One region of the Pseudochelatococcus sp. genome, then DNA from elsewhere that is predicted to be linked to it. Evidence: predicted binding sites of a transcription regulator. Region 1 holds the regulator's gene; each other region holds the start of a gene.
The links. The regulator PhoB, encoded in region 1, activates phosphate uptake and scavenging genes when phosphate is short. The targets are predictions, from matches to a motif close to TGTCATNNANCTGTCAT.
Positions count from the first base shown of each region.

Region 2: a site for PhoB is predicted at 1,970-1,986, ahead of pstS (phosphate ABC transporter substrate-binding protein PstS). Genes of this name have one in related genera too.
Region 3: a site for PhoB is predicted at 2,290-2,306, ahead of pstS (phosphate ABC transporter substrate-binding protein PstS). Genes of this name have one in related genera too.
Region 4: a site for PhoB is predicted at 2,161-2,177, ahead of ACOYJQ_RS11040 (esterase-like activity of phytase family protein). Genes of this name have one in related genera too.

Region 1 is NZ_JBMNUS010000007.1:73,781-77,991, forward strand. It holds gene ACOYJQ_RS11725 (aspartate aminotransferase family protein) at 1-1,014, opposite strand, end outside; gene ACOYJQ_RS11730 (GcrA family cell cycle regulator) at 1,535-2,137, shown strand; gene phoB (phosphate regulon transcriptional regulator PhoB) at 2,248-2,952, opposite strand; gene phoU (phosphate signaling complex protein PhoU) at 3,279-3,989, opposite strand; gene pstB (phosphate ABC transporter ATP-binding protein PstB) at 4,055-4,211, opposite strand, start outside.
Region 2 is NZ_JBMNUS010000001.1:233,120-237,330, reverse strand. It holds gene ACOYJQ_RS01010 (FAD-dependent oxidoreductase) at 1-1,899, shown strand, start outside; gene pstS (phosphate ABC transporter substrate-binding protein PstS) at 2,151-3,242, shown strand; gene ACOYJQ_RS01000 (Na/Pi cotransporter family protein) at 3,271-4,211, shown strand, end outside.
Region 3 is NZ_JBMNUS010000011.1:83,928-88,138, forward strand. It holds gene pstA (phosphate ABC transporter permease PstA) at 1-64, opposite strand, end outside; gene pstC (phosphate ABC transporter permease subunit PstC) at 78-1,046, opposite strand; gene pstS (phosphate ABC transporter substrate-binding protein PstS) at 1,212-2,192, opposite strand; gene mgtE (magnesium transporter) at 2,696-4,072, shown strand; gene cysS (cysteine--tRNA ligase) at 4,202-4,211, shown strand, end outside.
Region 4 is NZ_JBMNUS010000006.1:167,128-171,338, reverse strand. It holds gene murJ (murein biosynthesis integral membrane protein MurJ) at 1-323, shown strand, start outside; gene ACOYJQ_RS11040 (esterase-like activity of phytase family protein) at 632-1,987, opposite strand; gene ACOYJQ_RS11035 (M20/M25/M40 family metallo-hydrolase) at 2,201-3,583, opposite strand; gene ACOYJQ_RS11030 (helicase HerA-like domain-containing protein) at 3,614-4,211, opposite strand, start outside.

The DNA of each region.
Region 1 (4,211 bases):
CGGCACCTTGAGCTTGAGGCCGAGCATCAGCCCCTCGCCGCGCACATCCTCGAACACGTCGGGAAAGGCGTCCTTCAGTTCCGCGAGCCGCTGGCGGAAGAGGCCGGCCTTCTCCTGCACGCCCTCCAGGAAGCCGGGCGCGAGGATCTCGTCGAGCACGGCGTTGCCCACCGCCGCCGCCAGCGGATTGCCGCCGAAGGTGGTGCCGTGGGTGCCGAGCGTCATGCCCTTCGACGCCTCGCGCGTCGCGAGGCTCGCGCCCAGCGGGAAACCGCCGCCGATGCCCTTGGCGATGGCCACGATGTCCGGCGTGACGCCGGCCCATTCGTGGGCGAAAAGCTTGCCCGTGCGGCCGATACCGCATTGCACCTCGTCGAGGACCAGCAGCAGGCCGTTATCGTCGGCGATCTGGCGCAACCGGCGCAGGTCCTGCGGCGGCACGGCGCGAATGCCGCCCTCGCCCTGCACGGGCTCGATGAGAATGCCGGCGGTCTCGGGCCCGATCGCGGCGGCGAGCGCATCCCAATCGCCGAACGGCACCTGATCGAAACCCTCGACCTTCGGTCCGAAGCCCTCAAGGTATTTCTGCTGGCCGCCGGCCGCGATCGTGGCCAGCGTCCGCCCGTGAAAAGCGCCCTCGAAGGTGACGAGACGGAAGCGCTCGGGATGGCCGTTCGCGGCATGATACTTGCGCGCGGTCTTGATCGCGCATTCCAGCGCCTCCGCGCCGGAATTGGTGAAGAACACCGTATCGGCGAAGCTTGCGTCGACAAGCCGTTGCGCGAGGCGCTCCGCCTGCGGGTTCCGGAACAGGTTCGAGATGTGCCACAGCTTGCCGCCCTGCGCGCCGAGCGCAGCCAGCAATCCGGGGTGGTTATAGCCCAGCGCATTGACGCCGATGCCCGACCCCAGATCGAGATATCGCTGACCGTCGCGCGCCACGAGCCATACGCCCTCCCCGGTCTCGAAAACGACGTCGGCCCGCGCATAGGTTGGCAGAAGAGGCGATGTCAAGGCACCATACTCCAGAGAAGGCAGGCCGCGCGCGAAAGGCCGCCAGACGGCGCACGCGCCCCGGAAAACCCGCCGCCCGCGCCGGCCACCCGGCGACGGAAAACGGAAAAGCCGCCCCACAGGGCGGCAACTCCCTAGTATCTTATGATCGATGCCGCAGACATTCAAGTATAAACTCCGCCGCGCCCCGCCGTCGGCGCTCGCGGCGAAAAATTGCGAATTTCGCGCCATCGCCTTGATATCGCCCGCATTCACAGCATTCTTCGCGGCGTTCAAGGATTTGTTTACGATCTCTCCTGTGGGAAATTGCGCGCCAATCGACGCATGACTCTTGCCGGAGAGTCGCAGCATATTGTAGTTTCCCGCGTGAGAGCCACGGAATATCGTCCGGCTGCCTCTTCCAGCGTTTCCCATGAGGTGAACGTTGCGTCCGGCAATGAGTCGTTTGCCGGCGAAATGAGGGATTCCGTTTGGGCATCGAGGGATTCCCCGCGGGGCGTGGCGAGATGGAGCATGAATGATGAGCGATCCCGGCAACACCTGGACTGACGAGCGCGTCGAGCAACTGCGCAAGCTTTGGAGCGACGGGTTGAGCGCCAGCCAGATTGCGACGGAAATCGGCGGCGTCAGCCGCAATGCGGTGATCGGCAAGGTTCATCGTCTTGGCCTGTCGGGCCGCGCGAAGGCGCCGGCGGCGCAGACCGTCCGCGCGCCGCGCAAGCCGCCGCAGGCTGCCGAGCCGCTCGCGCCCGCCCCGCGCCAGGTTCCGCCGGCGGCCATCGTTCCTCCCGCCCCGGCGCCGCAGCCCATGGCGCCGACCTTCGGCAACGCCGCGCTCGCGGCCGCGCCGCTGGCCGTGGAACCGGATGAGGATCCCGTCCGCAGCCCGGCCGCCGATCTCGTGCCGGTCACGCGCGAGAATGTCGTTGTGCCGATTTCCGAGCGTGTCACCATCATGGATTTGCGCGAGTACATGTGCCGCTGGCCGGTGGGCGATCCCACGTCGCCGAATTTCCGCTTCTGCGGCGCGCGGGCGGTGATCGGCATGCCCTATTGCGCGCATCACGCCAGCATCGCCTACCAGCCCGTTCTCGATCGCCGCCGGGACCGCAAGCGCGCCTGAGCCGGGGCCGCCCCATCACGGCAAAAGAAGAAAGCCGCCGGACGATCCGGCGGCTTTTGCATGAGCCCGCACCGGGCAAAATCCTTCCGGCGGGACGGTCGCAAAGCGCTCTACTCGGCGCGCGCGAATGTCTCGTCGAAAGCATAGCCCGCGCCGCGCACGGTGCGGATCGGATCGGGGCTGCGGGCGCGGTTGATGGCCTTGCGCAACCGTCCGACATGCACATCCACCGTGCGCTCGTCGATATAGACATCGTGGCCCCATACGCCATCGAGCAATTGCTCGCGGGTGAAGACGCGGCCGGGGCTCTGCATCAGGAACTCGAGCAGCTTGAACTCGGTCGGCCCCAGGTGCAACTCGCGGCCGTTGCGGCGCACGCGCCGGGTTTCCCGGTCGAGCTCGATGTCGCCCGCCAGCAGCAGTGTCGCCACATGACCAGGCTTCGTGCGCCGCAGCAGCGCGCGCACGCGCGCCAGCAGTTCCGGCACGGAGAAAGGCTTGACGACGTAATCGTCGGCGCCCGTGGCGAGTCCCCTCACCCGTTCGCCCTCCTCGCCGCGCGCCGTCAGCATGATGATCGGCAGGCGTTCGGTGTCGCCGCGCGCACGCACGCGCCGGCACAGCTCGATGCCGGAGAGGCCCGGCAACATCCAGTCCAGCAGAACCAGGTCGGGAACCTGCTCCCGGAGCCGGATCTCCGCTTCGTCGCCGCGTCCGACACTGTCGACGAAGTAGCCTTCGGCTTCGAGGTTGTAACGAAGAAGCAGCGCCAGCGGCTCTTCGTCCTCCACGATGAGAATGCGTGGTCCTACCATGATATCCTCGTGGAACCGCCCGCAACCATTGCGAGACATCGAATCTTCACGTGCTCAGGCTACACTGTCCTCATCGGCAATTCGGCGGAGGTTGTCGCGCGGAGACGCCGCGCAACGCGAGCAACCCCTTCGGACCGTTCTCCGAAAGGATCATGTGCGCTTGCGGCATATGAGGATGACCGGTGCATCGCCCGAGCTGTCCATCTTTCCCTGTACGTTCCACCTGACCCCTCGGGACGGCGCATCCCGCGAGGCTGCGCAAGCAGAGCCCGCCTTGACGGCGCACGGCCCCGGAGCGCCGTGGGGTACTCCGGGACCTGCCGCCTTCAGAGCGTTGCGGTCGTGGCGAAGCTCGTGGTGTCGCCCTTGGGGCGCTCACCCGCAAGCGTCTCGCCCGTGGTCAGGAAGTAGATCGTCTCGGCGATGTTGGTCGTGTGGTCGCCGATGCGCTCGATGTTCTTGGCAAGGAACAACAGATGCGTGCAGAACGTGATGTTGCGCGTGTCTTCCATCATATAGGTGAGAAGCTCGCGGAACACCGAGTTGTAGAGCGCGTCGATACGGTCGTCGCCGTTCCAGACGTCGAGCGCCTTCTTTTCGTCGCGCTGGGCATAGGCGTCGAGAACGTCCTTGAGCTGCGCCTGCACGAGATCGCTCATGTGCTGGACGCCGACGACGATCTTGGCCGGCTGCAACTCGCTGCTGATGGCCAGGACGCGCTTCGCCGTGTTCTTCGCCAGATCGCCGATACGCTCGACATCTCCGGCCACGCGGATGGCCGAGACGATATCCCGCAGATCGACCGCGACCGGCTGGCGGCGGGCGATGGTGGACACCGCAAGATCCTCGATCTCGCGTTGCAGGTTGTCGAGACGCACGTCGGCATCGATGACCTGTTGGGCGAGGGCGACGTCGCGGCGCACCAGCGCGCGCGTGGAATCATCCAGTTGCTTCTCGGCAATGCCCCCCATCTCGGCGATCTTGCTGCGCAAGAGTTCGAGATCGGCGTCGAAGGAAGTTACAATATGTTCGGCCATCACCAAATATCCCTGTCTGAAGGCGGCACGGGCGATGCGGCGCACCGCCCGGTCCATACGCCCGATCAGCCGAAGCGGCCCGTGATGTAGTCCTGCGTGCGCTTGTCCTGCGGCGCGGTGAAGATCTTCGTCGTTTCCGCGAATTCCACCAGCTCGCCCAGATACATGAACGCCGTGAACTGCGACACGCGCGCCGCCTGCTGCATGTTATGCGTCACGATG
Region 2 (4,211 bases), on a different contig from region 1:
TCCCTGCGCCGGCGCAGCGAGGGCGAGGCGATCCGCCGCGCGGCCGCCGGGGCGCGGAAGGCGGTCGTCATGGGCGGCAGCTTCCTGGGCATGGAAATCGCCATGTCGCTGCATCATCTCGGCCTCGAGGTGACGATCGTCGAGCGCGGCGACCGGGTGCTGACCCATCTCGAATCCGAACGGCTGTCGAACTACTTCCAGGCCTTCGCGCAGGAGAGGGGGCTGACCATCCACTTTCACGACGAGGTGGTCAGCATCGACGGCGACGAGCGCGTTCAGTCGATCGTCACGCGCGAGGGCCGCACCATCTTCACCGACATGCTCGTGTCCAGCGTCGGCGTCGATCCGGCGACGGCCTTCCTGCGCGGCACGGACATCGAGCTGGAGCACGGGCGCGTGCTGGTGGACGAGTTCATGGCCACGAGCGTGCCCGGCATCTATGCCGCGGGCGACGTGACGACGTTCTACGACCCGATCTTTCGCCGCAAGCGCCACATCGAGCACGCCGACAACGCCATGCGGCAGGGGCGCATCGCGGCGCGCAACATGCTGGGCAAGCGCCAGCGCTACGAACAGGTGTCGTATTTCTTCTGCGAGGTCGGCGAACTGAGCTTCAGCGCGCTCGGCGTCTCGGAAGAAGCGGACGAGTGGATCGAGCGCGGCAGCCTCGAGGATCACTCCTATTCGATGTTCTATCTGCGCGACGGCGTGGTGCAGGGCTATTTCTCGATGGGGCGGCCCGCCAGCGAGACGCGCACGGCCGAGGGCCTGATCCGCTATCGCGTCAACGTGTCGGACCGCAAGGAGCGCATCGCCGATCTGTCGATCGCTCTCGACGACATTCCCACGCAGAACGTGTTCGTGCTTCAGGGGGGCGGTGCGCTCGGCGCGTTCGAGACCGGCGTGGTCCGCGGGCTCGAGGAACACGGCATCTATCCCGACATCGTGGCCGGCGTCTCCATCGGCGCGATCAACGGCGCGGTCATCGCCGGCAACCCGCGCGATCCCACCCGCGCGCTTGAAGCCTTCTGGAAGGAACTGACCGTCACCGCGCCGCACCACCTGCTGCCGGACGACGCGAAGCGCACCGCGGTTTCCATGCAGATCCTGGCGTTCGGCGTGCCGAGCTTCTTCCGGCCGCGCTGGTTCCCGCCGGCGTTCGATCCCACGCAACTGCCCTTCAACTGGACGAGCTATTACGATACGACGCCGATGAAATCCCTGCTGCGCAAGTATGTGGATTTCGCGCGCCTCAAGGACAGCCCGGTGCGGCTTCTTGTCAGCGCCGTCAACGTCAACACGGCGGAGCTGGAGATCTTCGACAGCTACGTCGACAACATGACGCCCGATCATATCCTCGCCAGCGGCAGCTTGCCGCCGAGCTTTCCCTGGACGGAGATCGACGGCAAATCCTACTGGGACGGCGGCATCATCAGCAACTCGCCTCTCGACATCGTGCTCGACCGCTGCGGCCCGGACGGCAAGCGCGTCTACGCGGTGGATCTGTTCGCCTCCAGCAAGCCCTTGCCGCAAAACATGATGGAGGTGCGCTCGCGCCTCAGCGAGATCATCTATTCGGAACGGGTGCGCAACGACATCCGCATCCGCGAGGTGGTGAGCGCCTATCGGGGGCTGATCGAGCATGTCCTCAGCCATGTGGAGGACGACACGGCCGCGCGCATTCGCCAGCGCCCTTATTACATCCAGTTGATGGGCGACGGCGCGCCCATGAAGATCACCCGCTTCCTGCGCGTCGGCAAGCCGGGCGAATCCGCTTCCCGCGATTACGATTTCTCCGAAATGGGCATCCGCGCCAATCAGGAGGAAGGCTACGCGCTTACCGTGAAGACGCTGGAAGAACTGCGCCAGCAGGAAGAAGAAGGCGGCTCTCCGGTGTGAAATCCGCCGGCGGCGGGTCGACGTGCGGGAATTTGACGTGCGGGAATTTCATGTTCACGGTCATTTGATGTGACATAAGATTGTCAAGTCGCCGCTTTAAGAGAATGGCCGAGATTAAGTCTCCGTTCGGTGCTGATGCAGGCTCATTGATAACAACGACAGGTTGGGCTCGTAAGGGCGCGCATCTTTGTTGCCGGATGTCGATCATGGGCGCGCCTCGCGGCGCGCGCCGCACCATTACGAGATTGATCATGGCTGGACGTGCCAATTCCATTGTCGCCGCCAGAGCGTTGGGGCTCCTGGCGGCGATGTTTCTTTCCATGTTTTCCGCCATGACGGTTCTGGCCACTGACGAGGTTCGGGCTGAACCCATACGCGGAGCGGGGTCGACTTTCGCCGCGCCGGTCATCGCCCGCTGGGCCCATCTTTACGGGCAGGTGCGCGCCGACGGCGGCGATTTCGTTTCTCCCGACTGGACGGTGGATTATGAACTGGTCGGCTCCCTCGCCGGCCTGATGCGCCTCGAGCAGCCCGAGCTCGACTTTGCCGCCAGCGACGTGCCCGTCACGCCGGAGGAACTGGAGCGGCGCGGTCATCGGCAGTTTCCGTTCGTGCTGGGCGGTATCGCCGTCGTCGTCAACCTCGACGGCGTGAAGGTGGGCGAGCTGCGCCTGCCGGGGGCGGCGCTGGCAGACATCTATCTGGGCCGCGTGACGAAATGGAACGATCCCGCCCTGACGGCGGCCAATCCGGGGCTCACCCTGCCGGATCTGCCGATCGCGCCGGTGTATCGCAAGGACGGGTCGGGCTCGACCTTCGCCCTGACCGAATATCTGTCGGCGGCAAGCCCCGAATGGCGTGAGCGGCTCGGCGCGGCGACGCTGATCGCCTGGCCCGTCGGAACCGGCGCCGAAGGCACGCAGGACCTCATCCGGGCCGTGCAGGCGACCAAGGGCGCCATCGCCTATGCGGAGTTCGGGCAAGTGGCGCGCACCAGCATGCCGTTCGTCGCGCTCGAAAACGCGTCCGGCCGCTTCGTCGCGCCGGGGCCTGAAGGCTTTCAGGCGGCGATCGACTCCGTCGACTGGTCGCAGACACGGGATTTCCATGCGACGCTGGCGAACCGTCCGGGAGAGGCCGCCTATCCGATCACCGCGGCGACGTTCGCGATCGTGCCGAGCCGGCGCTCGCGGGCGCGTATCGACCGCGTACACGACTTTTTCCGTCTTGCCTTCGATCAGGGCGGGCGGGATGCGCGCGCGCTGGGCTATGTGCCGCTTCCGGCGTCGCTCGTGGAGCGTATCAAGCAATACTGGACCGAGGAACAGAATACGCGAGGCTGATCGCAGTACCTCTAGGGATAGCTAAATCATGAATATCGATATCTTCAAGGACATACTGGTCCCGGTCATCGGCGGCCTGGGTCTGTTCATGCTCGGCCTGGAATTCATGTCCAACGGCATTCAGGCCCTTTCCGTCAACAAGATGCGCGAGTTTCTCGCCAAGGCGGCCGGCACGCCCATCAAGGGCGTGATGGCGGGCACGCTGATCACGGGCGTCATCCAGTCGTCTACCGCGATGACGGTGATGGTGGTGGGTCTCGTCAACGCCGGCGTCGTCGCGTTGCGCCCCGCCATCAGCGTGATCATGGGCGCCAACATCGGCACCACGCTCGGCAACGGCCTCATCGCCCTGCCGCTCGGGCCGCTGGGCCTCATCTTCTCCGGCTTCTTCGCGCTGGTGTACTGCTTCTCGAAGAACGAGAAGGTGCGCAACATCGCGCTTTCGGCCATGGGCTTCGCGCTGATCTTCTACGGTCTCAACCTGATGACCGGCGGTCTGCGCCCGCTGCGCAACATGCCGGAAGTGATGGCGCTGCTGTCCACGTTGCAGGCCGATTCCTATCTCAACCTCATCAAGTGCGTGCTCATCGCGGCCGGTATCACCGCGCTGATCCACTCCTCCTCGGCGACCATCGGCATCGTGATGGGCCTCGGCGCCGCCGGCATTCTGGACTGGAAGACGGCCGTCGCCTTCTCGCTCGGCGCTGACCTCGGCACCACGATCACCTCGTGGATGGCGTCGCTCAACCTGTCGAAGAATGCCAAGCGCGCCGCTTACGCGCATATATCGTTCAACCTGATCGGCGTGTGTATTACCGTGCCGCTCTTCTTCATCTCCATCGAGGTTCTGCGCTGGGGCATGCAGTGGTTCGGCGGCGACCCGGCCGTGCCGGTGCTGATCGACGGCAAGGAGACCTTCCCGCTGGTGCCGGTTGCGGTCGGTGTTTACTCGACGGTGTTCAACATCTT
Region 3 (4,211 bases), on a different contig from region 1:
GCATGCTGGGGACCGGGCGGGCCCCGACGGCTGCCTGCTGCATGTTGGCTGTGGTGAAAGTCATTGCGGTGCTCCCCTCAGCTCGTCTGCTGCTTGGACGCGAAGGCCATGATGATCGTGCCCGCGACGTTTACGATGAAGGTGATGAAAAGCAGCGTCAGCGCGGCGAACATCAGCGCCTCGCGCTCGAGCTGGCCGGCTTCCGGGAAGGTCGAGGCGAGCAGCGACGCCAGCGTGTTGGCAGGCGAGAAAAGCGACAGGCTGATCTGGTTCGCGTTGCCGATGATCATGGCGAGCGCCATCGTTTCGCCGAGCGCGCGGCCGAAACCGAGAACCAGCGAGGCGAAGATGCCGTTCGCGGCGGTCGGAACCATGACCTTCAGGATCGCTTCCCAGCGCGTCGTGCCCATGCCGTAGGCCGCTTCCTTCACCTTGTAGGGAATGAGGCGGAACGCATCCTGCGAGATGGCGGCGACCGTCGGCAGCACCATGATGGCCAGCACGATCACCGCGGGCGCCATGCCGGGGCCACCGTAGGAGGTGCCGAAGAAGGGGATGAAGCCGAGGTATTCGTGCAGCCAGTTCGCCAGCGGCCGGATGGCCGGAATGACGACGAAGATACCCCACAGGCCGTAGACGACGCTGGGGATGGCGGCGAGCATCTCGACGATGGTGCGGAAGACCTGCGCCAGCGCCGGCGGCAGGAAGTCCTGCGTCAGGAAGATGGAGATGGCGACGCCGAAGAAACCGGCGATGAGGAGAGCGAGGATGGAGCTGTAAAGCGTACCCCAGATCTCGGCCAGGATGCCGAACTCGTTGCGCCCCGGCGCCCAGACGGCGCTCGTCAGGAAGCTGAAACCGTGCTTGGAGATAGCCGGAAGCGCTTCCGCGCCGATCACGATCAGAACCGCCACGAGCAGCAGGATCGCCCCGACGCCGCTGGCGAGCGCCAGCCCCCTGAAGCCGCGGTCGGTGGCGTATTCGGCGCCGGTGGGATTTTGCGAAATGGATTTCTCGGACAGTAAGGTAGGCTTGAGCTGAGCCATCTTGCATCACCTTGTTGATGAACCATCGGCCACGAACAACCCGCATTGGGCAATCCGCCGCGCGGGCAGGGCCGCCATCGGCAGATTGACGGATGACGTTATCCGCGCATTGTGCTCCCGGACCGCGGGGATCCGGGAGCTGTCCGTCATATACCCGCCCGTTCCTTACTGGATCTTGGCGGACTCTTCGATGACGCGGTCGGCGGCCACCTTGGGCAGCGGGATGTAGCCGAGTTCCTCGGCAAGCTGCTGGCCGTCGGTCGCGGCCCACTTCACGAAGTCGCGCAGGGCGGACTGGATCTCGGCGTTGCCGTGGTTCTTGAAGAACAGCAGCCAGGTGAAGGTCGAGATCGGATAGGCGTCCGCACCGGCCGGATCCGGGATCCAGATGCGCAGGTCGTCACCCGAGAAATCGGCGCTCGCGAGCGCGGCCTGGCCGGTTTCGCGGCTCGCCTTCACGAAGTTGCCCGACTTGTTCTCGAGCAGGGCGAAGGGGGTGTTGGAGAGCTTGGCGAAGCCATACTCGATGTAACCGATGGAGCCGGGCGTCTGCATGACGGTGGCGGTGATGCCGTCGTTGCGCGGCGCGCCGACGAAGTTCGGCAGGCTCGGCCACTGCACGGTGGTGCCGGAACCGAGCTTCTCCTTGAAGGAGGCGCTGATTTCGCTCAGGTGCTTGGTGAACACGAAAGTGGTGCCCGAGCTGTCCGAACGGCGGACGACGGTGATCGTCTGGTCGGGGAGCGTCACGCCGGGGTTGGCGGCGACGATGCGCGGGTCGTTCCAGCGGGTGACCTCACCCGTGAAGATCAACGGGTAAACCTCGCGCGGAAGCTTCAGCTCCGCAACGCCCGGCAGGTTGTAGGCGAGAACGATCTTGCCGGCCGTCAGGGGCAGCACCACGACGCCGCCGTTGACCTGGGAGATCTGCTCGTCGGAGATCGCCGAGTCGCTGCCGGCGAAGTCCACGAGGCGCTGGATGAACTGCTGTACGCCGGCGCCGCTGCCCGTGGACTGGTAGTCGATGCGCACGTTGCGCGTGACCTGGCTATACTTCTGGAACCACGCCGAATAGAGCGGGAACGGGAAGCTCGCGCCAGCGCCCGTGATCCGCACATTTTGCGCGAAGGCGGGGCCGCTCACCATGAAAAGTCCAATGAATGCAGCAAGAACATAGCGGAGAAAGGCGGATTTCATGTTCAACTCTCCAATCTGATTGCCGACGATTATTGGACACGAGTTCGCGACAGAATAATAACAATGAGCGGCGAAAGGCCGCCAAAAAATAGTTATCCCTTTTGATTCAAGGGTTTCAGGGCGAACGGGCGCCGGACGCGGATCAGGGGAAAAACGGTCCGCTCACGTCGCAAAGCACTGGGGTGTTGCATAAAAAACACACCCGTATGGATGCTTCATGCGGGTATCCGCGCCGTCTGTCGCGGCGCTTCGCCGGCGTCGCCCCCATGCCGGATGTCGGCCCGGCGATCGTCCGGCGCGGGATCGGCTCGTCAAGAAATTGTATCAGAACGGCTCTATGAGTAGCGCGCTTTGTTGAACGGCGCAACTTGTAAAGGGCGCCGATCGGCGTCCCCGCGCGGCGGGCTTGCGGGTTTTCCGGCATGCAACGGCGAATTTATGGAGCGAGAATCATGCTGATTGAAGAACTGCGGCGCGCATCCCACGGCGAGGCGGAGCCTCTCGAACAGCTCAATCAATTGCTCAAGGCCGGCGCTGAGGCGGAACTCGCCGATGTCGCCGCCCTGACGCCCGCGGAGGCCGCGCGACTCATCCTGCTGCTGAAGCCCCGCCGCGCCCGCGCGCTGCTGCGGCTTTTGCCGGACGCGCCGGGTCTCGCGGCGCTGGAGGAACTTGACCCGACGATTCGCGCCAGCCTGCTCGACGCCGAAGGTCAGCAGCGCATCGCCAGAATCGCGGCGAAACTGTCGGTGGCGGATGCCGCCGACTTCCTGGCCGACCTGCCGGAACATCTCGTCCAGGCGGCTCTCGCCGCTCATCCGCAGGCGGAGGAGGTGCGCGCCGCCATCGCCTACCGGGACGAGACGGCCGGCGCCGTCATGCGCCGGCGCCTCGTCGCCGTGCCGCAGGACTGGACGGTCGCCCAGGTCATCGACGAGATACGCCGGAACGCCGATATCATCGACCGCCTTTACGCCGTCTATATCACCAACGGCGGCCGCCAGCTCGTCGGCTACCTGAAGGTGCGGGATCTGGTGCTGTATCCGACCGATACGGTCGTCGGCACCATCATGCGCGCCGATACGGTCACGGTCTCGGCCGATACCGATCGCGAGGAGGTGGCCCGCGTCGCCGAGCGCGAGCATCTGCCGGTGCTGCCCGTCGTCGATGCGGGCGGGGCGCTGCTCGGCATCATCACGGCGGAGGAACTGCGGGAGATCGACCGCGAGGAAGCGGAAGAGGACATGAAGCTGATGGCGGGCCTTGCCGCCGACGCCAGCGCGATGGACGGTCCGCTCCAGATCGTCCCGCGCCGCCTGCCGTGGCTGAGCGCCGGGCTGATCGGCTCCAGCATCGCGGCGCTGGTGGTCGGGTCCTACGAGGACGCGCTGACGGAGGCGGCGATTCTGGCGAGCCTCATTCCCATCGTCATGTCGCTGGCGGGCAACGCCGGCATCCAGGCTTCCACCATTACCGTGCAGGCGCTGGCGTCGAACGCGCTGTGGGTCGGCGACATCGGCGGGCGCATCGTGCGCGAACTGGGGGGCGCGCTGCTCAACGGCACCATCGTGGGGCTGATCATCGGCATCGGCATCATGGCCGTGTCGGGTTTCATGGACATCGACCGGCCGGCCCTGCTCGCGCTCACCGCGCTGCTTTCCCTGCTGGTCGTCACCGTGCAGGCCTCCGTCGTCGGGTCGCTCGTGCCGCTTGCGCTCAAGCGCCTGCGGCTCGATCCGGCGGTGGCCACAGGCGTCTTCATCACCACCTCCAACGACGTCGTCGGCGTGCTCATTTTCTTCATCATCGCGACCTCGATCTACATCTGAGCGCCGTCCTTGAGGGCGGTCGCCGACCCCGCCCTTGACGACATCCGGCCGAGAGGGCAGATAACCCTTATATGACAGGGATCGCGGTCATTCGCGCGCCATCCCGGCGGCATTGGGGGAACGGCGCACATGCCTTCGA
Region 4 (4,211 bases), on a different contig from region 1:
CGCCCGGCCTCGCGCTGGCGACCGCTGCCGGCGCATGGGTCAACGGCGGCCTGCTGTACATTCTCGCGGTGCGCAAGGGCTGGAGCGCGCCCGACGGCAGGCTGGCGCGCACGCTCGCGGGCGTGGTGCTGGCAAGCGGTCTGCTGGCCGTGACGGCATGGGGCGCGGAGCGGCTCGCGACGCCGTGGGTCGCCGCCCTGCCCCATTTCCAGACGATCGCCCTTCTCGGCATCGTCGCGCTGACGGGCGCGGCCGCCTACGGCGCGGCGCTCGTCATCGCGTTGAAAGTCCTGCGCGTGCCATTGCCGCTGCGGCGGCGATGAAAAAAGCCCCGGCGAGATGCTGCCGGGGCTTTGAGCTTCAATGCCGGGCGCCCCGCCCCGGAACGAAGCAAGACGCCGCTGCACGGACATTAGAGCATTTCGGCGTTTCGTTGAAACGCCGAAATGCTCTATCTTATTGACTTGACGCGTTTTCTTCACGCAAAGCGGTATCCACTTTGCTTGAAAACGCTCTAGAGCGGCGTGCATTCAAATGAAATCGTCACGCCGCTCCAAATTTATATTTTACCGCAACTTGTGTTCAATTCGATCGACTTGAACGCAAACTGCTCTAACGCCAGATCCCGAAATTATTTGGCGGCGAGGAAATCCTTGACTTCGAGCAGGACGAACTCGTTGTCGTCCGCCTTGTTCGGGTCGCGGCTTGCCGAGAAGGGCAGGTTGTTGTCGTTGCCGACGATGATATGGCTGTCATCGACGATATCGACGTTCTCGATGGTGAAGAAGGGGAAGTCCAGCGTGCCGTTCTTCTCGCCCTTGACGGCGACCTTGTCCGGGTCCTGGATCTTCATCAGGTCGATGTAGCCGATCTTGCGAACGTTCTGGCCGGCGTTCTCGCCGGTAAGCTCGATCTTGTAGATGCGCTTGAACTTCGCGGGCGTCGCGAAGCAATCCTTGCGCTTCTCGCCGGCGGGGCAAGCCTTGCTCGCCGTGCCTTCGGTGTCGTCACGCTCGATGATCAGGCCATGGGTGGCGTCGATCATGTTGAAATCGCCGATGGAAAGGCCGTTCGCCTCCAGCGGGTACTTCCACGAGCGGCCGGTCCACTTCTCATTGGCCACGTCGAACTCGAGAATGCGCAGATATTCCTTGCCGTCCTGCTTCTCGGTGGCGTTCGTGCCGGCGTCCCACAGCGCGCCTTCGAGCAGCGGGTACAGGAACTTGCCGTCCGGCGAGGCGGCCATGCCCTCGAAACCCTTCGAGCGGCGCACCTCGAAGGCGACCGCGCCCGGCGCGCCCGGCGTGCGGACGTTGTAATGATCCGGCGAGCGGACGACCTTGCCGTCGACTTCCGTCTCGAAAAAGGCTTCGACCTTGCCGTCGCGGTCGGTGCGGATGAGATAGGGGCCGAACTCCTCGCCGAACCAGATCTTGCCGCGCACGGGCTGGAAGGATTCGAGATCGAGGTCGGAGCCGGTCAGGTAGCGCTTCTCGGTGCCTTCCTGCGCGATGCGGAAGGGAATCTTCTTGTCCGGGTCGTGCAGGAACGTGGTCTTGAGGCGCTTGACGGCGTTGGTCTTCCAGTCGATGTCGTAATGGTGGAAGAACAGGCCGGAATCCGGCGAGTTGGCCTTGTTGCCGCTGCCGTTGTCGGTGATCACCCAGAAGGTGCCGTCACGGTCGGCCTTGATGCCGGAATGGCCCTGCACCGGCTGGCCCTTGAAGGGGAACCTGATGCCGGTGGGGCGGCCGTCGTTGATGCCCTCGACGCTCTCGGGCTCGTCGACGCGGGTCGGCTTGCCGGTGGCGTATTTGCCGACGACGCGCATGTCCACCGGCGCATCGGCCGGCGGATTGATGATGGTGTGGGCCGGCAGGAACGCATGGCCCTTGAGGGTGGCGGAAAACTCCTGCTGGGCCATGGCCGGCGAGGCCACCAGCGCGGCGAACAGAACGGCGCTGAACACGGAAGAGGAAAGACGCATCGGAAACCCCTGTTGCGACGGATCACCGGAACGTTTCCGCTGTCCGAAGATCAGCGGAAACGCTCCATGTTCCGAGGTGACGCGTTTTCTTCACGCGAAGCGGTGTCCACTTCGCGCGAAAACGCTCTGGGGTCCTTGATCCGATGCTTTCATGTCGCCGTGTTAAAACTTCGGAGACGGAAAGGTGACATTTCGCGTGCCGGATAAATACCCTTATTCCGCAAGGGCCTGAAGGATACGCGCCCATGAGCGTGCGCCCTTGTGGAAGCTTTTCAACGTGTACTTCTCGTTCGGGGAATGGATTCGGTCATCCTCCAGCCCGAAACCGACCAGCAGCGGCTCGGCGCCGAGCGCATGCTTGAGGGTGGCGATGATCGGGATGGAGCCGCCGCCGCCGATGGTGACGGGCCGCCGGCCCCACTCGTCGGCGAGCGCGCGGGACGCCTTCGCGAGCCAGGGACTGTCGAGCGGCACGGAAACGGCGGGCGCGCCGTCGCCGGAGCCGAACGTCACGGAAGCGTCGGCGGGGATGAGGCGGCGCACGAAGGCGCGGAAGGCGTCGCGCACGTTGGCCGGGTTCTGGTCGCCGACGAGGCGGAAGGTGATCTTGGCGGACGCTTCGGCCGGAATGACGGTTTTCGAGCCCTCGCCCGTATAGCCGCCGATGATGCCGTTGATGTCGAAGGCGGGGCGCGACTGGATCTGCTCGATCACGTCGCGGTCCTTCTCGCCGGCGGGCACCGAAAGGCCGACCGGCCCCAGAAACGTTTGCGCATCGAGACCCAGCCCGCGCCATTGGGCGCGCACGTCCTCCGGCACCTCCGGCACGCCCTCGTAGAAGCCGGGAACGGCGATGCGCCCGTCCGCCTCGCGCAGCGCGGCGATGACCTGCGCCAGCACATGAACGGCGTTCTGCGCCGCGCCGCCGAACAGGCCCGAATGCAGGTCGCGGTCGGCCGTGCGGATGACGATCTCGTCGTGGACGAGGCCGCGCAGGCCCGTGGTGATGGCCGGCGTGTCGTCGTCCCAGCGGTTGGTGTCGCACACCAGCACGGCGTCCGCGCGCAGATTCTCCAGATGAGCGTCCACGAAGGCGGGCAGGTTGACGGAGCCCACCTCCTCCTCGCCCTCAATCAGCACGGTGACGCCGACCGGAAGCGCGCCGGTGACGGCCTTCCAGGCGCGCACGGCCTCCAGGAAGGTGAGGATCTGGCCCTTGTCGTCGGCCGCGCCGCGCGCGCGGATCAGCTTGCTGCCGTCAGCCAGGGTTTCGAGCTGCGGCTCGAAGGGCTGCGTGTTCCACAATTCCAGCGGATCGACGGGCTGCACGTCATAATGGCCGTAAAACAGCACGCGCGTGTCCGCGCGCCCCGCCGTCGCGCCGAGCACGACCGGATGGCCGGGCGTCGCATGCACGTCGGCGGTGAAGCCGAGCCCGGCCAGTTCCGCGCGCACATGCTCCGCCGCCCGGCGGCACTCGTCCCTGTGCGCCGGATCGGTCGAGATGGAGGCGATGCGCAAGAACGCGAACAGGCGCTCCAGCGAGGCGTCGAGATTATCGTCGATATGCGCCAGAACGGCGTCGAGCTGCGACATGATTGATGGTCCTTCCTGAATGACCGGCCTTCAGCGGCGCAGGATGCCGCCCAGGGTGCCGCGCACGATGGCGCGGCCGATGCTGCTGCCCGTCTGCCCGCCGAGGCTGCGGCCGACACTGGCGGCGAGCTGGCCGAGCACCTGGTTCGTGACGTCGCGCGCGATCGTCTGCCCCGTCGACAGCCGTTGCCCGCGCGGGCGCGACGTGCCGAAGATCGACCCGAGCAGACCGCCGATGTCGCCGAGCACGCCCGCCTCGCCCGGCGGCGCGCCGGCGGAATCCGCCGTCTCGCGGGTGCGGTTCGTCAGCACCTCGTAGGCCGATTCGCGGTCGATGGCCGTATCGTAGCGCCCGCGCATCAGGCTGCGCGCAATCGCCTCCGCGCGCTCCGCGGCCGTCAGCGGCCCGACGCGGGCGGCGGGCGGGGCGATCAGCGTGCGGGCGACGATCTCCGGCGCGCCCTTCGCGTCGAGCAGCGACACCAGCGCCTCGCCCACGCCAAGCTCCGTGATCGCCTGTTGCGTGTCGAAGGCCGGATTCTGCCTGAAAGTCTCCGCCGCCGCCCGCACCGCCCGCTGGTCGCGCGGCGTATAGGCGCGCAGCGCGTGCTGCACGCGGTTGCCGAGC